Planctomyces sp. SH-PL14: one gene and its partner. The protein of the gene in region 1 binds, or shares a complex with, the protein of each later gene. Links are inferred from orthologs where the notes say so. Each region holds a gene or a part of one and is shown on either strand. Other genes may lie near its edges. The genes, in order: odhB and VT03_RS29655.

What was found.
Region 2: odhB (region 1) and VT03_RS29655 share a complex: the UniProt entries of both Bacillus subtilis proteins name them as parts of the 2-oxoglutarate dehydrogenase (OGDH) complex. The link is inferred for Planctomyces sp. SH-PL14 from one-to-one orthologs.

Annotation. Positions count from the first base shown.
Region 1 is NZ_CP011270.1:502,523-514,279, reverse strand. What follows is about bases 4,118-7,047. They hold odhB (2-oxoglutarate dehydrogenase complex dihydrolipoyllysine-residue succinyltransferase), read left to right. Parts: upstream 4,118-4,940; coding sequence 4,941-6,155; downstream 6,156-7,047. Other genes in these bases: lpdA (dihydrolipoyl dehydrogenase), read left to right, coding at 6,270-7,047; VT03_RS02165 (hypothetical protein), read right to left, coding at 4,118-4,202. Also shown: VT03_RS02185 (serine/threonine-protein kinase), read left to right, coding at 1-563; VT03_RS02180 (sugar phosphate isomerase/epimerase family protein), read left to right, coding at 564-1,457; VT03_RS02175 (Uma2 family endonuclease), read right to left, coding at 1,547-2,134; VT03_RS02170 (MFS transporter), read left to right, coding at 2,592-3,947; more of VT03_RS02165, read right to left, coding at 3,987-4,117; more of lpdA, read left to right, coding at 7,048-7,652; VT03_RS02150 (hypothetical protein), read left to right, coding at 8,216-8,737; VT03_RS02145 (ABC transporter ATP-binding protein), read left to right, coding at 9,122-9,862; VT03_RS02140 (Gldg family protein), read left to right, coding at 9,923-11,757. UniProt on the Bacillus subtilis protein: E2 component of the 2-oxoglutarate dehydrogenase (OGDH) complex which catalyzes the second step in the conversion of 2-oxoglutarate to succinyl-CoA and CO(2).
Region 2 is NZ_CP011270.1:7,698,632-7,710,821, forward strand. Bases 5,786-9,148 are described here. They hold VT03_RS29655 (2-oxoglutarate dehydrogenase E1 component), read left to right. Parts: upstream 5,786-6,125; coding sequence 6,126-8,948; downstream 8,949-9,148. Other genes in these bases: pckA (phosphoenolpyruvate carboxykinase (ATP)), read left to right, coding at 5,786-5,810. Also shown: VT03_RS29640 (PQQ-binding-like beta-propeller repeat protein), read right to left, coding at 1-2,099; VT03_RS29645 (Gfo/Idh/MocA family protein), read right to left, coding at 2,637-3,932; more of pckA, read left to right, coding at 4,206-5,785; VT03_RS29660 (hypothetical protein), read right to left, coding at 9,359-9,802; VT03_RS29665 (hypothetical protein), read right to left, coding at 9,862-12,190. UniProt on the Bacillus subtilis protein: E1 component of the 2-oxoglutarate dehydrogenase (OGDH) complex which catalyzes the decarboxylation of 2-oxoglutarate, the first step in the conversion of 2-oxoglutarate to succinyl-CoA and CO(2).

The DNA of each region.
Region 1 (11,757 bases):
GCTGCGCCGTCCTGGCGGTCGCCGCCGGGGCCGCGATCGGGTATTCGGACCGCCTCAAGGTCCCCGAATCGGTCGGACCTCCCTATCCCCGGCAGCTGACCGCGAAGGAGCAGTTCCTCAAGGCGATGCTCCTCGTGGATAACGAGGACGCGTGGCTGGCGGTCGGCCGGGAATTCGGCAACGACAAGGTCTGGACGCCGAGAGCGACGGAGCAGTTGGGCCTCCTCTATCTGCGCGACCGGCGGCGGTGGGACGACGCCCAGGACCAGTTCAAGCAGTTGCAGCAGATGCGGGGCGTCGGGGCGGAAGGGGACCGCTACTTCGTCGAAGGGACGATCGGCCTCGCCGCGCTGCATGCCTACCGCGGACAGACGGCCCTGGCCAAGACCGAGCTGGAAACCGCACAGGACGCTCTGTCGCTGGCCGAGGATCCGATGAACGTCCTGTCGAACAGCTGGCAGCAGCTGCGCCGGGAGGTCGAATTCCAGGTCAATCCCCGTTCGCAGCAAGGTCCTCCCCGCCCCGGGGAAGGACCGCGGCGGCCCCCCAACGAAGGCCAATGAATGTTCCAGGCACCCGTTCCGTCTTCCTCCCGTCGGGCTTTCCTCACCGCCGCTGCAGCGGGTCTGGCGGCGACCGCTCTCGGTCGGAGCGGCTGGACCGCTGAGCCCGCCAGGGCGATCAAGTTCGGGCTCGTCACCTACATGTGGGGAGCGGACTGGGACCTCGGGACGCTGCTCCGGAACTGCGAGCAGACGGGGCTCCAGGCGGTCGAGCTCCGGACGACGCACGCCCACGGAGTGGAGCCGTCCTTGTCCGCCGCCGAGCGGAAGGAGATCCGGAAGCGGCTGGCGGATTCGCCGATCGAGTGTGTCGGCCCCGGCAGCAACGAGCGGTTCGACGATCCGAACCCGGAGGTCGTCAAGAAGGCGATCGACGCCTCGAAGGCGTTTCTCCAGCTCAGCCATGACATCGGCACGAGCGGGGTGAAGGTCAAGCCGGACCGGTTCTATCCGGACGTCCCGCGGGAGAAGACGATCGAGCAGATCGGCCGGTCGCTGAATGAGCTGGGGAAGTTCGCCGCCGACCTGGGGCAGCAGGTCCGGCTGGAAGTCCACGGCCAGTGCGCCGAACTCCCAACCATCGCCGCGATCATGCAGGTGGCCGACCATCCGAGCGTGGCGGTCTGCTGGAACAGCAACATGGACGACCTGAAGGGGGAGGGGCTCGAAGCCAACTTTGCCCTGGTCCGGAAGCGTTTCGGCCATACGGTCCATGTGCGGGAGCTGGACGATCCCAAGTACCCGTTCGCCAAGCTGTTGCGGCTTCTGGTCGACACGAAGTACGCCGGCTGTGTTCTCCTGGAGGCGGCTTCCAAGCCGGCCGACCGGATCGCCGCCCTGAAAGAGCAGCGGAAGCTGTTCGATCACGGGATTGCCAGCCCCGGCGATCTGTAAGCGGCGCTGCGGTGGCCAATTGGGAGGCCGCGGTCATTCGTCAACCGCGTCACGGCGCGGGGACTGGAGAGCCCCTTCTTAGAAGACCGTCACCGGCTGCCGAAGAACGATCGGACCATCGGCTGGAAACCGGGAAGCTCCGGCTCTCCGCGAAACGCCTGATCTTCTGCGAACAAAGCGGGCGAACGATCGCCGCGAAAGACGGTGACGGTGCGGTACCGAGGATCGACGATCCAGACCTGTTTGACTCCTGCGGTCAGGTAGGTCTCGATCTTGGTCGAGACGTCCTCGTGCGTGTCGGAGGCCGAGAGGACTTCCACCGCGACGACGGGTGGACCGTTGAAATAAGAGATATCCGCCGGGCGATCGACGAATTGCCGTCCCTCGAAGTAGGCGACGTCGAGCCCGACGAGGGTTTCGAATTCGGCGACGAGCCGGCAACGGGCTTCACCGCTGGCAACCGTTCCAATCCGAGCGGGATCGGTGTCCAGCCAGTTCAGTAGCTCACGGCTGATTCTGGAGATCGCTTCGGCATGCCGGGCGTTGCGGTGCGTCATGTTCGGATATTCCCGCACTTCTCCGTTGATGAGTTCCCGGTGAATGTCTGGATCGGAGATCCGGTCCAGTTCCACAAACTCATCCGCGGTCATTCGGCCGGCCACGATGCTCGCCGCCATGATCCTCTCCTTCGCAAGGCCTACGCAGTGTCCATCCTACCGGCGCTCGGCGGGCACGGCCAATCCGGGAACTGCAGTCCGCGTGCTGTCCGAGGCTGCCGGTCGGCGGTCCCGCGGAATTCCGAAAACGGGAATTCGGGCGGTTGGAGCGATTCTGTCGATAACTACCGGTAGCAATTCCCGCGGAATCGCGAACCGGCAACGGCTGCCGCTTGTCCCGCTTCCGTCGCGGTCTTTGTCGTTGCCGGACGACCCGTCCTTGATCGGTCCCGGGCTGTCTGCAACAGTGTGATTCGTTCGCAGGATGCGACCAAACGCTTCCGGCGGTCTCCGCCTCGCTCTCGGCTGTGCCTCGTCTCCAGCTCGATTCTGCGACGGAGTTATTCCTCGTGAGTTCACTTCCGTGTGGACACTTCCCGTCGCGCAGCGGGTCATCATATTGGCCGGCTGCCTGGGCATGGCTTATACCCAACTGACCACATCGGCCGCGGCGGTCCAGTTCTGCCGCGCACTGGGAGGGGGCGGCCTGCACGTCGGGCTCCTGGGAGCGATCCCCTCGGCGACGCTGTTCATGCAGTTCCTCGCGGCGCACGCGGCGAACCGTGTGAAATACCGCCGTCCGCTCTGGTTCTGGGCGTGCATCGTCCAGCGGCTCTGCTACCTCCCGGTCGCTTTCGGCCCGTGGATGTTCCCGGAGTCGCCCCGCATGCTCTGGCTGTGGGCGTTCCTGCTCATTTCCGTCTGCGAGCAGAGTCTCCTCAACTTCGGGACGCCGCTGTGGCTCTCGTGGATGGGGGACTATCTCCCGAAGTCGGGGCTGAGTGAATACTGGGGAGTCCGGCACCGCTTCATGCAGTGGAGCGCGGCGCTGTGTCTGCTCGCCTGCACGCTCTTTTTCGCCCAGGACGAGGCCAACATCCTCGTCGGGTTTGCCGTCATGATCGCCGCCAGCTCGCTGCTGGGGGTGACCGACATCCTGATGTTCCGCAAGGTCGACGAGCCTCCGGTGACCCCAGCCCGTGAAGCGGGGGTCTGGAAGTCGCTCGCCGCTCCATTCCGGCACGGCGGGTTCCGTCGCTACATCGGCTTCATGTCGTACTGGAACCTGGCGGCGATGATCGGGGCTCCGTTCATCAGCCTGTTCCTGCTCGACTACATCGGTCTCAAGCTCTACCAGGTCCTGTTCCTGTGGACGACCGCGGCTGTCGGGGGGGCGATCTCCTCCCGCTGGCTTGGCCGGCTGGCGGAGCGGTACGGCAACCGCCCGGTGCTGATCCTGTCGATCCTGGTGAAGCCGATCAACATGCTCACGTTCCTCGCCTGTCCGCACGATCCGGACGCGGCGATGTGGATGCTGGTGCCGCTGTTCATGCTCGATGCCGTGTTGAACGTCTCGATCCTGATCTGCAACAACGGTTTCCTGCTCAAGAATTCGCCGGTCGAGAACCGGACGATGTACATCGCGGCGGGGACGGCGGTTGCGGGTCTCGTCGGCGGGGCGACCTCGGTCGTCTGCGGTCAGATTCTCTCCACGCTGCTGGCGAACCATGTCAGCTATGGGACCCTGCTGCCCACGGGGTTCCACATCCTGTTCTTCACGAGCATGGTGATGCGGATCCTGGCGATTCCGCTCGTTTTCTTCATTCAGGAGCCCAACACGGCCCCGGCGATGACGGTGGCGGTGGACGTCTTCCGGACGACGCGGATCACGATTGTCCGAGCCTGGCCGGTGGGCCAGCGGGCGGATCGGCGGCGTGCGGCAACCCGGCGGATCGTTTCCAACGGCACGCCGGCTCCGGTCAAGGCGCCTTAGCTTTCCAAGACAAGCGAACTGAGCCGTCTCGACGACGGCTCAGTTCTTTCCGTAGGTCTTGTTGAACGGGGCGTCCCGGTCGAGTGTTTCCTTCTCGAGGGAGCCGGGATCGACGGGGTGGATGCTCTCCTTGGGCTCGCCGCGGTAGTGTTCTTCGACCGGCAGGCGGCAGTCGTCGCCGTCGCATTGACTGACGGTCTTCTGCGGCTTGGCTGCGGGAGCGGCCGACGTTTGTTTTTGTTTCTGGGACGCCATTGTGAGTTCCTCCGGATGGGATTGTCTGGGAGAGCCGCAATATCGATGCCCATGCAGTCTCGTCGGCCCGCCCGCCGGCACGGTTGTGCTCGCTCAAGCCCAATGTGCTACGGCAGCTTGGGGTCAAGGGGGCCACGCCCCCTTGCCGCCGGAGGCACTTCTCTGAGGAACCGTGGTAAATCACGGGCGTTCGGTTTGGGGAACCGGCGTTGAGGACTCCCCCATATCACAGCGCCCGCTTTGCAATCCCCGCGTGTTGGTCAGGGGGCATACGACAAGTTGTCCGCGTTTGGACACCCGCTCCTCCAGACATCTCTCGACGAGAGGGCCTCCGGCGGGCAAAGAGGCTTCGCCCCCTTGCATCCCCCACCAGGGGTACCCCCTGGACCCCGGTGCCCCGCCGGGTGGGCCGCAAGAAATCCACAACTTGATATGCGGAACGCCCCCAGCCTTCACGTTCGCTGAACGACGCCAGCCCGCCGCAGCCATCCGTAACTAACTCTCCCGCAAGAATCTCCGCAAAGAGCCTTGATTCACTCCTGCCGATCCAATATCGGTTCCAATGCGGACTTCCCCAACCCACTCGCAATGTCGAGTTTCAGTGACGTCCGCCTTACACTGTTGGCGGCGACTCCTCGCATCCGGCGCTTGGAAGGGGGATGTCTCGCGGTTTAGTCCGGGGGCGTTCCTGCCGATACGAGGATCGACTCGCCCTCCGCCCGTATCCAAGGAATCGAAATGGCCGCCCCCGTTGATGTTCAGGTTCCCAATGTCGGGGAATCTGTCACCCAGGTCTACATCGGGAAATGGTTCGCTCCGGAAGGCCAGTGGGTTGAGGCGGAAACGCCCATCGTGATGGTCGAGAGCGACAAGGCCACCTTCGAAGTCCCCGCCCCCGCCGCCGGATTCGTCCGGAAGATCCTCAAGAAAGAGGGGGACACCGCCGCCAAGTTCGAGACCATCGCCCAGATCGAACCGGCCGCCAAACCGGCCGACGCCGGAAAGCCCGCCGCTCCCAAGGACGCCGGCAGCAACGGCCCGGCCTCCTCTGACAAGATCGTCATGCCGGCCGCCGAACGGGCGCTCCACGAAAAGGGCCTCAAGGCCGACGACGTCAAGGGAACCGGCCCGGGCGGGCGAGTCCTGAAGGAAGACGTCCAGGTCCAGAAGGCGGCCGAACCCAAGGTCTCGGTCCCGGCCCCCTCGAGCCGCCCCGCGGCTCCCGCGCCGCTCACCAGCATGGGCCCCCGCGAAGAGCGCCGCGTCCCGATGTCGCCGATCCGGCAGACGATCGCCCGCCGCCTCGTCGAAGCCCAGCACAACGCCGCCCTCCTGACGACGTTCAACGAAATCGACATGTCGGCCCTCATGGGCCTCCGGAAGAGCTACCAGGACTTCTTCACCAAGAAGTACGGGATCAAGATCGGCTACATGTCCTTCTTCGTGAAGGCGGTCGTCGATGCCCTGAATCAGTTCCCGCAGGTCGGCGCCCAGGTCAGCGAAGACGGCCGTGAGCTCGTCTTCCGCAACTACGTCGACGTCGGCGTGGCGATCGGCGGTGGACGGGGCCTCGTCGTCCCGGTGCTGCGGAACGCCGAGCGGATGAGCTTCGCCGAGATCGAGCTGGCGATCGCCGACTTCGCCAAGCGGGCCCAGGAAAACCGCCTCGGCCGCGAAGAGCTCGAAGGGGGCACCTTCACGATCAGCAACGGCGGTGTCTACGGCTCGCTGCTCTCGACTCCGATCGTCAATCCGCCCCAGAGCGGCGTTCTCGGGATGCACAACATCGTGGAGCGGCCGATCGCCCTGAACGGGCAGGTCGTCATCCGGCCGATGATGTACGTCGCCCTGACCTACGATCACCGCGTGATCGATGGCCGCGAGGCGGTCTCCTTCCTGAAGCGGGTCAAGGACGTCGCCGAAGACCCGACGCGTATCATTCTGGAAGTTTGAGAGAGAAGGACGAGGGACCGGGGACGAGGGTCTAGAGAAGACTTTCGTTCCCTTTGTTCCATAACGTTCCCTCCCTCCTGTCCCTAGACCCTCGTCCCTAGACCTCCCCCCTCGATGTCCCACTTTGATCTGGTCGTGATTGGCGGCGGTCCCGGCGGCTACGTGGCGGCGATCCGCGCCGCCCAGCTTGGCAAGACGGTTGCCATCGTCGAGTCGGAATCGGCTCTCGGCGGGACCTGTCTGCGGGTCGGCTGCATCCCGTCGAAGGCGCTCCTCGAATCGAGCCACCTGTTCGAGCAGGCGAGCCACATCTCCCAGCGGGGCGTGGTCGTCGAGAACGTGAAGCTCGACCTTCCGGCGATGCTGAAGCACAAGGAAGGGGTCGTCCGGCAGCTTGCGACCGGGATCGACGGGCTGATGAAGAAGAACAAGATCACCCGCCTGCTCGGCCACGGCCGGCTGAACGGCGTCGGCAAGGTGGTCGTCGACGGGAAAGACGGCTCCCAGGAAGTGACCTGTGAGACGGTCCTCATCGCCACGGGCAGCGTCCCGGCGATCCTCCCGGGGATCGAGCTCAGCGGCGACCGGATCGGGACGAGCACCGAAGCCCTCGCGTTCCCCGAAGTGCCGAAGCATCTCGTCGTCATCGGCGCGGGCTACATCGGCTTGGAGCTCGGAACGGTCTGGCGGCGGCTCGGCTCCAAGGTGACGGTCCTCGAGTACCTCGACCGGATCCTGCCGGGGATGGACTCGGAGATCGCCAACGAGGCCAAGAAGATTTTCGAAAAGCAGGGGATCGAGTTCCGCCTGGGCTGCAAGGTGACCGGCGCGAAGTTCGACGGCCAGCAGTGTCAGGTGACGATCGACGGTTCCGATCCGGTCGTCTGTGATCGGGTCCTCGTTGCCGTCGGCCGCAAGCCGAATACGCAGAACCTTGGGCTCGACACGGCCGGCGTGCAGGTCGACAAGCGGGGCTTCATCACCGTCGATCCGCACTACCAGACGAGCGTCGCGAAGGTCCTCGCCATTGGTGACGTCATCGGCGGAGCGATGCTGGCCCACAAGGCGGAAGAAGAGGGGATCGCCGCGGTCGAGCACCTCTACACCGGCTACGGCCACGTGAACTACAACGCGATTCCGGGGGTGGTCTACACCGATCCCGAAGTCGCGACGGTGGGCAAGTCCGAGGACGTTCTGAAGGACGAAGGGGTCGCCTACAAGAAGGGGACTTTCCCGTTCATGGCGAACGGCCGGGCCAAGGCGATGGGCTCCGTCGACGGCAAGGTCAAGGTCCTGGCTCATGCCACGACGGATCGCGTGCTGGGCGTCCATATCATTGGCCCGCATGCCGGCGACCTGATTGCCGAATGCGTGGCGGCGATTTCTTTCGGCGCCAGCAGCGAAGACATTTATCGCACCTGCCACGCCCATCCGACTCTCTCCGAGACGGTGAAGGAAGCGGCGATGGCGGTGTCCGGGCGGGCGATTCACTTCTAAGGCATAGCGCCACCCAGCCGGGGTCCAGGGGGCACCCCTGGTGGGGAGTGCAGAGGGGCAACGCCCCTTTGCCCGCCGGAGGCCGTCTCGTCGAGAGATGTCTGAAAGAGCGAGTGTCCAGGCGCGGACACCGTGCCGTATGCCCCCTCACCAACGTGCGGGGATTGCAAAGCCAGCGGTGTGATGTGAGGGACTCCTCAGCGCCGGTCCCACAAAGGGGACATCCGTTGCTGACCGCGGTTCCCCATCGAAAATGCCTCCGGCGGCAAGGGGGGCCGTGTTGTTTCTAGGCCTCCTTGACCCCAGCCTGCCATGGCACGTTGGGTTTGAGCGAGCATAACCGTGCCGGCGAGGACGCGGGAATGACCGGAAGTCACAGGTCTGCTTGATCACCGCTCAAATCACGGTGAGATGAATCCTCTGCTCCTCCTGCTAGTGTTCTAAACACATTTCTTTCAAGCGTTTACGGACAAGAGCCGACCCGCCGATCGCGGGCATTCCGTTTGCGTCTCCCTGTTCCAACGGAGACTCGCGCCGAGTCTCCCTTTGCCAAGGAGAGAACAATGGCACGACCCAAGAAATCCACGAAGGCCGAAGCCGCCGCGCGGAATGAAGACCCGATCACTGGTGCCCCGGGAGCCCATCCTGTGGGAGCGGGAGTCGGAGCGGCTGTGGGCGGGGCTGCAACGGGAGCGGTGGCCGGTGCGGTCGCCGGCCCGGTGGGAGCCGCCGTCGGGGCGGCGATCGGCGGCATCGCCGGGGGCCTCGCGGGGAAGCAGATCGCCGAGGAGGTCGACCCGACCGTCGAAGCGGCCTACTGGGAGCAGGCGTACCGCGACCGTCCCTACTACGACGACGAAGTCGCCTACGACGAGTACGCGCCCGCCTATCGCTACGGGTGGGAGTCGCGAGTGCAGTATCCCGACAGGTCCTGGGAGGAGATCGAGAGCGATCTTCAGCAGAACTGGGACACCCGCCGCGACCATTCGAGCCTCGACTGGGAACGGGCCCAGCGGGCGACGCGCGACGCCTGGGACCGGATTGGCCAGGGCGATGTGGAAGCCCCACCGCGCCGTCCCAAGTAGTCATTGCATCGACGATGAAGTCCACTGACGGCCCCGACCTGCGTCGGGGCTGTTTTTGTTGAGCGGCCGGCTTTCTGGAAGATCGTCCGAGATGTCCAAAAACGCTGTGAGCGGGCCAGTCCGCGGCAACACCGCGTTGTAGGGACGCCGCGTCTTCCGGACATCTCCCGCGGGGGAGGCCGGAACCATTGGCATGACGCATGCATTCCCTATGATGCCTCCGGACGGCGCGGCATCCGGTCGCTGGTCGCAAATTGCGGTCGGGCTGGCGCTTAGTCCCAGAGGCGGCATCGGATGACGTCTGCCGGCGGCTCGGAGCATGTGCCATTTTGGTGCGGTCTCCCTCGCCATCGGCAGTGGCCAACAGCGTGGGAGACAAGGCGAATGATTCAATCCGCCACCGGTGGGGGGATGATTGAGGCGGATGGCCTCAGCAAGTTCTACGGGCCGTTCGCGGCGACGCGGAACGTCACGTTCTCCGTTCCGCGGGGGCAGGTGGCGGCCTTCCTGGGGCCCAACGGCGCCGGCAAGTCGACGACGATGAAGCTCCTGACCGGGTTCCTCGCTCCCAGCGAAGGGAAGGGGCGGATCGGAGGCTTTGACGTCTCGACCGACCGTCTCGACGCCGCCCGGATCCTCGGCTACCTCCCGGAAAACGGCCCGCTCTACCCGGAAATGACTCCGCAGTCGCTCCTACGGTACGTCGGCGGGGTCCGCGGCCTCGATTCCGCCACGCTCGTGCGGCGGATGGAGTTCGTGGCGGAGAAGTGCTCGCTCAAGGACGTCTGGGGCAAGCCGATCCGGAAACTCTCCCGCGGGTACCGGCAGCGGGTCGGGATGGCCCAGGCGCTGCTCCATGATCCCGAAGTCCTGATTCTCGATGAGCCGACGAGCGGTCTCGATCCGAACCAGACTCACGAAGTCCGCGACCTGATCCGCAGCCTCGGGCAGACGAAGACGATTCTGCTTTCGACGCACATCCTGTCCGAGGTCAAGGCGGTCTGCAGCCGCGTCCTCCTGATCAACCAGGGCCGAATCATCCTGGACGGTTCCGTGGCGGACATGGAGGGGTCGGAACACGACCTCGACGTCCGCTTCCGCAAGCTCACGGGGGGCCGGGTCTGACCGGCCGCGGCCACCACGCTGAGTTCTCCGTCCTCCCCCTCTTCCGATTTTCCAATCGCCATGCTTCGTTCCCACGTCACGCTCGCCATCTTCAAGCGGAACGTGTCCAGCTATTTCTCCGGAATGCTGGGCTACCTGTTCATGATCGTGTTCGTGATCGCCGGGTCGTTCGTCGCGTACAACGACCAGTTCTTCACGAACAACCAGTGCGATCTCGACCAGCTCAGCGCGTATTTCCCCTATCTGCTCCTGTTCATCATCCCCGCCATTACGATGAGCGTGTGGGCGGACGAGCGGAAGCAGGGGACGGACGAGTTGCTCTTCACGCTCCCAGCGACCGACTGGGAGGTGATCCTCGGCAAGTACTTCGCCGTCCTGGCGGTGTACACGCTGACCCTGGGCTTCTCGCTGACTCACGTCATCGTGCTGGAGATCCTGGGCTCCCCGGACTGGGGGATGCTCGTCTCGACCTTCTTCGGCTACTGGCTGACAGGGGCCGCGCTCCTGTCGATCGGGATGTTCTCCTCGACTCTCACAAGCAGTGCCACGGTCGCCTTCGTCCTGGGGGCGGCGATGTGCGCCGTCCCGGTCTTCCTCGACCGGATTCCCGGCCTGATCGGCCTGCTCGCGTGGCTCAACATCCGTGAGCCGGTCAGCATTCCGGGCCGCCTCGGCGACTTCACCCTGGGGCTCATTCCGATCGGCGGCGTGGCGTACTTCGTCGGGATCGTAGTGGTCTTTCTGTATCTCAACGCCGTGATGGTCGCCCGCCGGCACTGGGCCGGCTCCCCCGAGAGCAAGCAGCAGGGGCTGCAGTACCTTCTGCGGGCCCTGAGCCTCACCGTCACCGCCGTGACCGCGACCTACGCGATCGCCCTGGTGACCGGGCAGTTCGGGTTCGATATCGATCTGACCGGCGAACGTCTCTATTCGCTCTCCAACGCGACGGAGAAAGTCCTGAAGGCGGTTCCGGCTGAGAAGCCGATCACGCTGACCGCCTACGTCAGCAAGACCGTTCCCGAGTCCTACGTCCCCGTTCGGAAGAAGCTGCTCGGGCTGATGCGGCAGTTCGGCCGGGCCGGCGGCAAGCGGCTGAGCGCCCGCGTGGTCGATGTCGATCCGCTCTCGAAGGAAGCGGAACAGGCCGCCAAGTGGGGAATTACCTCGCGCCGCGTCGTGTCGCAGGCGGGCGGACGGATCTCGCAGGAAGACGTGTTCCTCGGGCTCGTCGCCACGAGCGGGTATGACCAGGTCGTCATTCCCTACTTCGCCCGCGGGACGCCGATCGAGTACGAGATGACCCGCGCGGTCGGCACGGTCTCGAAGCAGGAGCGGATGAAGATCGGCGTCCTGGAGACCGATGCCAAGGTGGCCGGCGGCGGGATGAACATGCAGACGTTCACCCCCGATCCGGAGTGGAAGCTCGTCCAGGAGCTCAAGAAGCAGTATGAGATCGTCAAGGTCAGCCCGAACGAGCCGATCAAGAAGGACGCATTCAATGTCCTGCTCGCGATCATGCCGTCGTCGCTGACCGAGCCGGAGATGAAGAACCTCGTCGACTACATCCAGGCGGGTGGTCCCGCCCTGATCTTCGACGACCCGGCCCCGATCTGGGTCGGTCCGCAGCTCGCGCCGACGCGGCCCAAACCTTCGCCCGGCGGCGGCATGATGGGGTTCCAGGCTCCTCCGGGGGCTCCCAAGGCGTTCGGCGGCAAGGCGACCTCGCTCCTCGACGCCCTCGGCATCGAGTGGCAGATCACGGATGTCCTGTTCGACGAATACAACCCGCATCCGCGGTTCCCGGAGATGCCCAAGCCGTTCCTGTTCATGACGGCCAAGGGGACCGGGAAGCAGGACCCGCCGATCAACGCGGCCGACCCGGTCACAAAGGGGCT
Region 2 (12,190 bases), 7.2 Mb from region 1 along the record:
ACCCGGTCCGGCTCGGCGGCGGCGATGTAGAGCCCTTCCCCGCGCTCCCGCGGAGGCCAGAGCGGGGTGCCGGTTTCGAGATCGAGGGCGTGGAGGCGGTTGTCGTCGTTGGGGGTCAGGAGCACGGTCCGGCCGGCGATTGTCGGGAGCGAGTCCCACCAACCGATCTCCCGCATCTGGTCCTGTACGACCATGTCTTCGCCGTTATGGCCGGCGTTGATCTGCTGCATGAACATCAGATTGCGGTTGGGCTGCGGATCGGCCGGCCGGTAGCGGTGCGACCAGACGACGCTGCGGAGCGTCGGATCGACCGCGGTGACGACGCCGTCCGCGAGCTCGCAGACGAGGAGCCCCTTGTCGAGGACCGGCATCAGCCCCCCCATCCGCCGGGGGACGTTGTCGAGCAGCGACGCGTTGGTCGTCGGGTTCAGCAGGGGGAGCGACCACAGGACTTCGCCGTGCGCGGCGGCGGGATCGGGCGAAAGGGCGAACAGTTTCACCTGGCCCCGGTCCTCGCCCAGGACATACAGGACGTCGTCCGCCGGCAGCGGCGGCCCCAGGAAGTAGACTCCCGGCAGGCCCACCGGAAGATCATCGGCTGGGGTCGGCTGGTCGCGGGGGCCGGGCGGGAAGTCGGCGAGCCCTCCGACGGAGGGGCGGCCTCCCATGCTCCAGCGGATCGTCCCTTCCGTCGCGATGTCGAAGGCGACGAGGCGGTTGTCGGACCGGGGGGGCGGGGCGTTGCGGGCGACCATCGGACCGAAGGGAAGCGTCCGCGGCGAGACCATCATCCCCGTGTCGACGATGGCGTAGACGCGGCGTCCGTCGGAGGAGAGGTTTGCGGCGGTGCGGTTGACCCACGCCCGTTGGGAGAGGAATGCGTCGAGCAGCCGGCTGGGAATCAGCGAGCCGTCGGTCTTGGTGTTGAGGCGGTTCAGTGTCTGGAACGTGCCGTCGACCTCGACGGTGGTCCAGCGGAACGCGCCGGTCCGGGCGTCGAAGGCCTTGAGCGAGGCGGGCCCGGAGACGATCACCGTCCCGCCGACGACGAGCGGCATTCCGGCGGGGGCCAGCGGCTGCTTGAGGAGGTTCTGCGCGACGAACTTCTCTTCCAGCCCCTTGAGCTTGTCCTGCACGGACTTGACGTTGGCCAGGATGCCGGGCTCGGTGGGGAAGATCGGATCGATGTCGAAACCGTCGATCAGCGTTCCGGCCCACGCGCCGCGGGCGATCGGCGAAGCGGGCATCGCGCGGGTCGGCCCGGAGGCGGAGCCGCGGGGGAGGCGCCATTCCTGTACGGCCGATTCCAGGGGCGCGCGCGGGGCGACGCCGGTCACCTGGGTGAGCCAGCGCGGGGCGTCCCCTGCCCCGTCGAAGAGGGGCCCCTGGCGGCCGAGGGCCGAGACCGGAGCGGGGTGGGCGGCTTTCAGGCGGGCGAGGACGTTGGCGGCGGCGAGTTCGTCGCCGGAGGCTCGCCAGAACTGGGCGGCGGAGAGGGCGAGGTCGGGGCGGTCGGGAAGGCGCTGGCGGCGGGCGAGGTGTCCATCGAGGACACGGGCGGCGCGGTCGAACTCACCCTGGTCGGCGAGGGCGTTGGCGAGGCCAGCGAGGGCGGCTTCGCCGGTGGAGGTCCAGCCGAACCGGCGGACGACTTCGGCGAGGCCGGCGACGCTTCGATCGGTGAGGGCCTGATCGAAGAGCTTGCGGGCTTCGGGATTGAACTGGCGGTCGTAGACGGCGCGGAATTCGGCGGGGGAGCGGGCGAGGAGTTCGTCGATCCGGGCCCGCATTCCTTTGTCGACGCGGTAGTCGGCGAGGAGGAAGTAGTCGTAGGGTTGGTCGAGGAGTTCCTGGAGGGATTCGGCGGCCTTGGCGTATCCGTCGGCTCCGCTGGCGAGGGCGGCTTCGACTTCGAGGAGCAGCGATTGCGCGCGGTAGTCGCGCGGCATTTGCTGGGCGTGGATGACTTCGGGGCTGGCGGCGGGTTCGGCCTGGGGGAAGTTGAACTGGGCCGGCAGAGTGCTGGGGAGGAGCAGGAGGAGGGTCAGCGCGGTGGCTGTTCTCCACCTGTTCAGTCCCTGAAGCCGGCATCCTGTCATGAGAGTCTCCAACGCGATCTCTGGTTGGAAAAACCGGAGGATCTAGCGAAGCGATCGGCGCAGTTTCAAGAATACTGGTTGGTGATGCGGCGGGTCTACGGAGAGTGGCGTGAGGGAAGGAAAGCGTTGTTGAACCGGGTCCAGGGGCACCCTGGTGGGGAGTGCAGAGGGGCAACGCCCCTTTGCCCGCCGGAGGCTTGGCCGTCGGGAGATGTCTGAAGGAGATCGTGTCCAGACGCGGACAACGTGCCGGATGCCCCTCACCAACCTGCGGAGATTGCAAAGCCAGCTGTGTGATGTGAGGGAGTCCTCAACGCTGGTCCCACAAGGGGGACGTCCGTTGTGTCCCACGGTTCCTCATGGAAGTGCCTCCGGCGGCAAGGGGGCGGGGCCCCCTTGACCCCAGGCTGCCGTCGCACGTTGGGTTTGAGCTATGGGAGTCGTGCCGGCACGCAGGTTGTTCGAGCGGCAATGAAAAGACCCCTCGGCGAATGTTCGCCGAGGGGTCGAAGGATTCATCGCGATGAAGCGACCCGCTTACGCCTTCACGCCCGGCATCGCCACCGGAGCGACCGGGAGATCCGTCCAGGCATATTCCGACGGGCCCAGCTTCGTCTCCGACTTGAGCAGGTCCTCCCAGGTGATCCGCTTGCCCGTGTAAGCAGCTTCGCGGCCCAGGATCGTCATCAGCGTGCTGTTGACCATGTACGCGCCATTGTTGATCGGCTCACCCTTCCGGATCGCCGCGAACAACGCGTTGTGCTCCAGCTGATACATATCGCCGCCGAGCTTGTCCGAGCTCCACGGCTTCTCCCCTTCGATCCGGGCCTTGTCGCTCTGGATGTGGCAGAGTCCCTTGGTCCCATAGATCGTGTCGGAGACGTCCGGATAGCACCCGGCCTGCTGACGGCACCGGCCAAACCCGCGAACGCCGTCGTCGTACTCGTATTCGACCGCGAAGTGGTCGTAGATGTGGCCGTACGCGGCATCGGTCCGGGTCTGACGACCCCCGGTCGCCGAGGCGGCAATCGGAGCCTTGTCGCCGACGGCCCAAGCCATCTTGTCGACGCTGTGGATCGCCTGCTCGGAGAGGTGATCCCCCGAGAGCCACGTGAAGTACAGCCAGTTCCGCATCTGCCACTCGACGTCCGACCACCCCTCCTTGCGGCCGTGGTTCCACAGGCCGCCGGTGAAGTAGCTGCACCGCATCGCGACGACATCGCCGATGTCGCCGGCGTGCACCCGCTGCATCGCCTCCCGGATCGCCGGGTGGTACCGCCAGCACAGGCCGGAAACGACGTTGAGCTTCTTCTCCTTCGCCTTCTCGCACGAGGCGAGGACCGACAGCGAGCCGGGGACGTCCACGGCGATCGGCTTTTCGGCGAAGATGTGAATCCCCTTCTCGACCGCGGCCGCGATCTGGGCCGGGCGGAAGTGCGGCGGCGAGGCGAGCAGGACGACGTCGACCCCGCTGTCGATCAGCTTCTGATAGCAGTCGAAGCCGACGAACTTGTGATCGTCCGCGACGTCGACCTTGTCCTTGAGGTCCTTCTGACCGCTCAGGATCGTGACGCACTGGTTGAGGCGGTCGTCGAAGGCGTCGGCCACCGCGACGAGCTTGACGTTCGGGTCGGCCCGCAGAGCCTGGCTGGCGGCGCCGGTCCCCCGGCCTCCGCAGCCGACGAGGCCGACCTTCAGGACATCGCTCCCCGCGGCGTGGACCGCCGAAGCGGCGCCGAACGAGGAAAGCAAGCCGCCGCTGAGCGCCAGTCCCGTGGACGTTTTCATGAACTCCCGGCGGGATCGGTTCTCAGACGGTTTCACTTCGGACATGCGGACTTCTCCACAAAACAAGACGGACAATTTCGGACAACGCGTCGCTTCAACACAACGTCGCTGAGGACCCCACCGCAGCGGGGGCGAGCAAAACCAGTGTAAACGGCGCGAGGCGGGAAGTCACCGGTATCGAATCTTTCCGATGGGTGCGGTCCGCCCGGCGGTGACGCTTGGCAGGCGCGGCGGTGGTGTCGATCATAAGGCCGACGCTCACTGCTGCGACCCGGCCGCGCCTCGCCGGTCGCCCCGCAAGGAAAGGAACTCCCGACCGTGGCTGACATCGACGACAGCGCCGCACCGTTCGACCTCGCTTCGCTGGGACTGACCGTTGCCGAAGTCCACCGCAACCTCTCCCCCTCCGTCCTGTACGAAGAAGCGATCCGCCACGAGCCGGGAACGACCATTTCCGATACCGGGGCCCTGATCGCCTACTCCGGGAAGAAGACCGGCCGGTCTCCGAAGGACAAGCGCGTCGTCCGGCATCCGGAGTCGGAGCGGGATGTCTGGTGGGGACCGGTCAACTTCCCGCTCGATGAGATCACGTTCGCCATCAACCGCGAACGGGCGATCGACTACCTCAACACACGGCCGCGGCTCTATGTCGTCGATGGCTACGCCGGCTGGGATCCCGCGACGCAGATCAAGGTCCGGGTCGTCTGTGCCCGGCCCTACCACGCGTTGTTCATGCACAACATGCTGATCCGGCCGACGGACCAGGAGCTCCGGACGTACGGGCAGCCGGACCTGGTGATCCTGAACGCCGGCCGCTTCCCGGCGAACCGCTTCACGACCGGCATGACCTCGACCACGAGCGTCGACCTGAGCCTGGAGAAGAAGGAGGTCGTGATCCTGGGGACGGAGTACGCCGGCGAGATGAAGAAGGCGGTCTTCACGTACATGAACTACGCGATGCCGCGGTCGGGCATCCTCTCGATGCACTGCTCGGCGACGGCGGACCGCGCAACGGGGGACTCGGCAGTCCTGTTCGGCCTCTCGGGGACCGGCAAGACGACGCTTTCGGCGGATCCGAAGCGGGACCTGATCGGCGACGACGAGCACTGCTGGTCCGATACCGGGGTCTTCAACATCGAGGGGGGCTGCTACGCCAAGGCGGTCTACCTGACCCGTGAGGCGGAGCCGCAGATCTTCGACGCGCTCCGGTTCGGCGCGGTCCTCGAGAACGTGGTCTACGACAAGGCGCACCACCACGTCGATTTCGGGAACACGAGCATCACGGAGAACACCCGCGGGGCGTATCCGATCGAGTTCATCCCGAACGCCAAGGTCCCGTGCATCGCCGGGCATCCGAAGCACCTCATTTTCCTGACGTGCGACGCCTTTGGCGTGCTGCCGCCGGTGGCCCGCCTGACCCCGGAACAGGCGGAGTATCACTTCATCAGCGGATACACGGCCAAGGTGGCGGGGACGGAAGTCGGCGTGAAGGAGCCCGAGGCGGTCTTTTCCCCGTGCTTTGGCGGGCCGTTCCTGGTGTGGCATCCGGGGAAGTACGCCGAGCTGCTCTCGGACAAGATCCGCCGGCACGGTGCGGATGTGTGGCTGGTCAATACGGGATGGTCCGGCGGGCCGTACGGAGTCGGAGCCCGGATGAAGCTCGGCTACACGCGGGCCATCATCGACGCCATCTACAGCGGTGAACTGCGGGACGCTCCGACGAAGGTCGACCCGACATTCGGCATTCACACCGTCCTCAAGTGTCCCGGTGTGCCGGACGCGGTTCTCGATCCTCGGACGACCTGGCCGGACAGTGCCGCCTACGATGCGGCGGCGGCCGATCTCGCCAAGCGGTTCCATGCCAACTTCGCCCGCTTCAAGGACGGAGTGCGGCCGGCGGTGATCGAGGCGGGACCGCGGTAAGACGCCGTGAGAGCCGCGGTTCCGCGAAAGGGGCTCTTCTCTGCGGTCGATTATGCATTCGCGGGAGCCATCCGCTGCTCGATTCGAGTAGCGAATGCTGCTCCCGCGATGGGATTCGGCGGGCCAATACAGACCGATTCCCGATGAAAATACCCAGGCGGCAGATTCCGCAAGGTCGTCCCAGGCTTCCCGTTTCGACATTGATTTCCGCTGGGCGGTCCCCTATGGATTCCACAGTAGAGGTTCCTGCTCGATGGGAATGACGCCGGGTTTTCGCGTGGAAATCCGCCTCTTCTCCCGCATCCGCGTACCACCATGGCCGTCCCCGCCACGATCTCTCCCCAGCTCAGCAGCCAAAGTCTCTCCTACATCGAAAGCCTGTACGCCGACTACACGGCCGGCAAGACCGACGCGGTTCCGGCCGAGTGGCAGGCCTACTTCCATGAGCTGAGCAACGGTCACGCGAACGGGACGACGACGACGACCTGGTCCGACCAGCCGCCGTTCCCGCAGCACAGCATCTTCAACCCTCCCGGGGCCGGGGCCGCGAAGCAGGACTTCCGCGACGAGCAGCGGATGGGAGCCGCCGCCCAGCAGGAGCGGCTGGACGACCTGATCCGCAACTACCGCGTCATGGGCCACATGGCGGCCTCGCTCGACCCGCTCGGGACGGTCCGCCCCGCCCCGCCGGAGCTCGATCCGGCCAACTACGGATTCACGAAAGAAGACGAGAACCGCGAGTTCTCCACCTACACGATGGGTGGTCCGGACGTCCGGACCCTCGGGCACATCGTCCACTGGCTCAAGCAGACGTACTGCCGGTCGATCGGCGTGCAGTACATGCACATCAACAACTCCAAGGTCCGCGACTGGCTCAAGGAGCGGATGGAGTCGACGGGGAACCGGGCCAAGCTCAGCCGGGACGAGCAGAAGCGGATTCTTGAGCGTCTCTGTGACGCGGAGCTCTTCGAGGAGTTCATCTCGGTCAAGTTCCAGGGAGCCAAGAGTTTTTCGCTGGAAGGGGGCGAGGCCCTCATCCCGATGCTCGACATGGCGATCGAGCGGGCCGGTGAAGAAGGGGTCCGCGAGATCGTCATCGGGATGGCCCACCGCGGCCGCCTGAACGTCCTCGCGAACATCATGGGGAAGAACCCGCGGCAGATTTACCGCGAGTTCATGGACCAGGATCCCAAGCTCCACTACGGCCGCGGCGACGTGAAGTACCACATGGGGTACAGCACGAACTACACCGCGAAGAACGGCAACCGGGTCCACCTGTCGCTCTGCTTCAACCCCAGCCACCTCGAATACGTCAACACGGTGGCCCAGGGGCGCATGGCGGCCAAGATGGACCGCTTCAAGGACTTCGACCGCCGCAACGGCTGCGTGTTCCTGATCCACGGGGACGCGGCGTTCATCGGCGAAGGGATCGTGCAGGAGACGCTGAACCTCTCGCAGCTCGAGGGCTACAAGGTCGGCGGGACGATCCACATCATCATCAACAATCAGGTCGGCTTCACGACCGATCCCTCCGACGCCCGCTCGACGGAGTACGCCTCCGACATCGCCAAGATGCTGGAGATCCCGATTTTCCATGTGAACGGCGAAGATCCGGAAGCGGTCGCCCAGGTCGTTCGTCTCGCAATGGACTTCCGCAAGGAGTTCCAGCGGGATGTCGTGATCGACATGTACTGCTACCGTCGTCGCGGTCACAACGAAAACGACGAGCCCGAGTTCACGCAGCCGCTGATGTACAAGAACATCAAGCAGCGGCCGTCGGTGTTCGACGCCTACCTCAAGGGGCTCAAGTACCTGACGAAGGAGGAGTCGGACTCGATCGAGGCGGAGCGGAAGGCGAAGCTGGAAGCGGAGCTCCAGGCCGCGAAGGCAGAGGACTTCAAGCGCGAGTTCCACCACATGGGGGGGATCTGGGCGCACTTCACCGGGGGCCTGGCCTCGAATGCCGACAACCCGGTGACATCGCTCGACCGCCTCAAGGCGATGGATCTGCTGCAGGCGGTGTCACAGGCGCCGTCCGGCTTCACGCCGCATCCGAAGGTCGCCCGCGTTCTCGACGGCCGGCGGAACATGGCGGCCGGCAAGCAGCCCCTCGACTGGGGCGGCGCCGAGATGCTGGCTTACGCCTCGATTGTGGCGGACGGCCACCGGCTCCGCATGACCGGTCAGGACGTCCGCCGCGGCACGTTCAGCCATCGGCATGCGGTTCTGACCGACTACGAGAACGGGACGCCTTACCCGCTGCTGTCGAATATCTCGAAGGACCGCGGCCGGGTGGCGATGTTCAACAGTCCGCTCTCCGAGGCGGGAGTGCTGGGCTTCGAGTATGGCTACAGCCTGGACATGCCCGAGGGCCTGACGGTCTGGGAAGCGCAGTTCGGCGACTTCGCCAACGCGGCCCAGGTGATCATCGATCAGTTCATCTCGAGCGCGGAGGACAAGTGGGACCGCCTGAGCGGTCTCGTGATGCTCCTGCCGCACGGTTATGAGGGACAGGGGCCGGAGCACTCAAGTGCCCGGCTGGAGCGGTTCCTGAGCCTGGCCGCGGACGACAACATGCAGATCGTCCAGCCTTCGACCCCGGCTCAGTTCTTCCACATGCTTCGCCGGCAGGTGAAGCGGAAGTGGAAGAAGCCGCTCGTCGTCATGACGCCGAAGCAACTCCTCCGCTGGCCCGCCTGCATCTCGTCGCTCGACGACATCACGCACGGTTCGTTCCAGTCGGTCATTGGCGATCCGGTGGCGGAGGCCAAGGCCGGAGAGGTGAAGCGGATCCTGCTCTGTTCAGGCCGTGTGTACTACGACCTGGTCGACCAGCGGGCGAAGGCGGAGCGGAGCGACGTGGCGATCATCCGCGTCGAGGAGCTTTATCCGGTTCCTGAGGCGGCGCTGAAGCAGGCGCTCGCTCCTTACAAGGACGGGATTTCGGCGATCTGGGTGCAGGATGAGCCGGAGAACATGGGGGCCTGGCGGTTCCTTCGCGTGATGCTTGGGGAGAAGCTGTTCAAGCGGTTCCCGTTCTATTACGTGTCTCGTTCGCCGTCTCCGAGTCCGGCGGTTGGTTCGGGCCGGATGCACAAGGATGAGCAGGCGGAGATTCTGGGCCGTGCGTTTATGTGATTTGAGTGTTTGATGAACAGGACCCGTCGTTTGCCGTTGTGGTGGACGACGGGTTTTTGTTTGCGCGGGTGAATAAAACCGGGGTCCAGGGGGCTACCCCTGGTGGGGGATGCAAGGGGGCCACGCCCCCTTGCCCGCCGGAGGCCTGGCCGTCGAGAGACGTCTGAAGGAGATCGTGTCCAAACGCGGACAACGTGCCGTATGCCCCCTCACCAACCCGCGGGGAGTGCAAAGCGAGCGGTGAGTCCTCAACGTCGGTTCCACAAAGGGGACGCCCGTTGTTTACCACGGTTCCTCATCGAAAATGCCTCCGGCGGCAAGGGGGCGTGGCCCCCTTGACCCCAGGCTGCCGTCGCACAATGGGTTTGAGCGAACAGCACTTCGCCGGCGAGGACGGTGTTCGCGCGACCTCAGGCTGCTTCCATCCGCCGCTCGAGCTCCGCCGTCAGCGCCTTGTGACAGACCACAAACGCTCCCACTCCGTCCTCATCCGTCACATACGCCTGAATCAGCGCCGTCTCCCACATGTCATCCCCGGCCGCCCCATGCCGCTCCGCCAGCGCCGACCGCACCGACGCCACCGCATCGCCGCCAAAGAAACCGTGCAGCACCGCCACGGTGTCGTCGACGCACTCGACGAGCAGCGTCTCCACCACCCCGCCCAGCACCTCGAGCTTCGCCGCGTCGGCATCGATCGACACCCGGCGGATTCCCCGCTTGATCGACGCCGGAGTGTTCAGCTCCGGAGCGTCCTCCAGGGCATCCGCGGCGAAACGGGAGAAGAGATCCGCCAGCGTCGTCTCGCCGACATAGATCCCCGCAAGTTCAAAGGCGTTTCCGGAAGCGGCAGACATCGTGACCTTGGAGTAGACAAAGGAAACTGCAAAGAACGGAACCGGAACATCCCGGCCGCTCACTTCTGTATGTCGATCTTGGCCCACACCGGCCGCTCGCGGTCCCCCGTGATCCCCAGCCGCTGCAGCGTCGCCGAGACATCGGGCTTCACGAAGTCCCGGAACCGCCCGCCGTTGTTGACGTGCACCGTGATCCGCTTGTCGAAATCGACGAGCTCCGGCGTCAGCCACAGCGTCGACCGCCGGCCGGGATTCGAGACGTAGATCGTCCCCCCCGCCGTGATCTTCCCCGAGACCGTCATCGGCGTGATCTTCGCCCCCGGCGAGTCCCACAGCGGCGGCCGCAGAATGTCGGCCGGGAACGCCGAACAGGTGAGCCAGCCGAACTCGTTATCGGTTACGCGGAGCGTGCTCGCTTCGAACGTCCCCCGGTCTTTCAGCGGAGGGCGGCGGACGGTCTCGAGCCAGTCGAACAGCCGCGGAAGCTCCTCGCGGTAGTTCTCGTAGCCGCGGGCCTTGAAGTCGCAGATCGTCACATCCTGCTTGACCCGCATCCGGTTGAGGTCCCGGGCGTTGTCCTGGCGGACGCCGGGAGACTCCCGCTCTCCGGAGACGACGTACCACGCAATGTCCTGGGCGTTCTCATAGAGGTGCGACGATGACCGGTAGCTGTGCCCGCAGATCGGCACCGCCCCCGCGAACAGGTCCGGGGTCGCGGTCGCCATGTCGAACACCGCGTCGCCGCCGGCGCCGTGTCCGGCGATCGTCACCCGGTCGGAGTCGATCGAGAACCGCTTCCGCGCGTGCAGCAGCGTTTCGATAATCGCCCGGTGGGCCTCGGGCGAGTGGCTGTAGGCGGTCTCGCCGTCGGCGAAGTAATGCGGGGCCAGCACGATGTAGCCGCGGCGGATCGCCCAGCCATCGGGCCCGCCATCGCCGGCACCCGCCCACCAGCGGAGCTCGTCTTCCGGAGTCTTCCCCACGTCGTGCAGGACGACGATCGCCGGGTAGCGATGACGGGGAGAGTATTCGGGCGGAAGGATGGCGGAGTACTTGACCGGAGCGCCGACGTTCATCGGCTCCGTGATCGCGACGTCGTGGACCGTGCGGGGCTGCGTGGAGACCGGCTCGAATGGCAGCGGGAGCTGCGGAACCATCTGGACCAGCTTCTCGACCGTCAGGTTCTCGACTCCCCTCAGCTCTTCGAACAGCTCCTCCTGGCGGGGAGGATTCCGCTCCGCCCGCAGGGCTTCGAGGGCCAGGAACCGCGCGTTCCACAGGCGGACCGCGTCCTGGATCTCGAGACCGGCCGCGGCGTCTCCCAGCACCCAGCCGGAATAGGCGAGGGCCAGCTGCTGCTTGGGAGTCAGGTCGGGATCCCGCTCCGAGCGGACGAACGTCGCCAGCCGCGGCAGCGTCTCGTAGTGCAGCTCGTCCGCGAGCTGCGAGCGGAGCGGCCGGAGCCGGTCCGCCAGCTCCGGCTCGACCTTGGCCTGAAGCTCGTCGAGCCGCATCAGGATCCGGTTGCGGGAGTCGAGAGCGGCGTCGTAGGTGGCCAGGATCTCGTCCGCCTGCCGGACGATCTCGGCGCTGATCCCGTCGCGGGGGAAGACCCGGGCGTATTCGTAAGCCAGGGCATGCTGCCCCGCCGCGATCCGCCGCTGGATCTCGTTGATTCCTTTGAGCGCGAACCCCTCGGCAATCTGCGGCCGGAGAGAATCGGCCCAGTCCTTGAGTGACGGAAAGTCCTGGACGGCGTTCTGCAGCTCGCTGTCCGCCTCCGGATACATCTGGGCCTGAATGAAGAGGAGCACGACCGCTTTGCGGTCCTGTTCGTTCTTGGGGTCGATCCCGAGTTCGAGGACCGATCTGAGGGTCTCGACCGGGAGCGAGCTCGGGAGGACCGCGAACTCCCAGCTGTAGTCGAGCCCTTCGACTTTGACGGCATCCGGCGAGATTTCCGTGATCCCCAGCGAGATCGCGAGGTCCTTGTTCCGGACCGTCAGCGTCACCATCCCATGGCCGGTGTCGTTGAAGGGCCGGACATCGCGGAACCCGCCGATTACCTCCGGCCCGCTCGTTCGCCCGGTCTTCCGCTGCGGAATCTTGATCCGGACCCGACCGGCGAGGTCGTCCACTTCCTTGAGGTCCGCCACCCGTTTCCAGGGGACGAAGTACTGGCGGACCTCGTCGTCGATCATGACGAAGGGGTTGCTGACGGTCGGGCCGGCGTTGTTCTGCTGGGCGGTCCGGTTGTTGAGCCCCGGAACCCGGCTGGCGATCCCCCGGTAGATGAGGCCGTTCTTGAGCCGCACCGTGTCGGCGGACGCGGAACTCCCCGCAAGGAGCGACGCGACGAGCAGGAGCGCCGGGAGGGAGACGCGATCG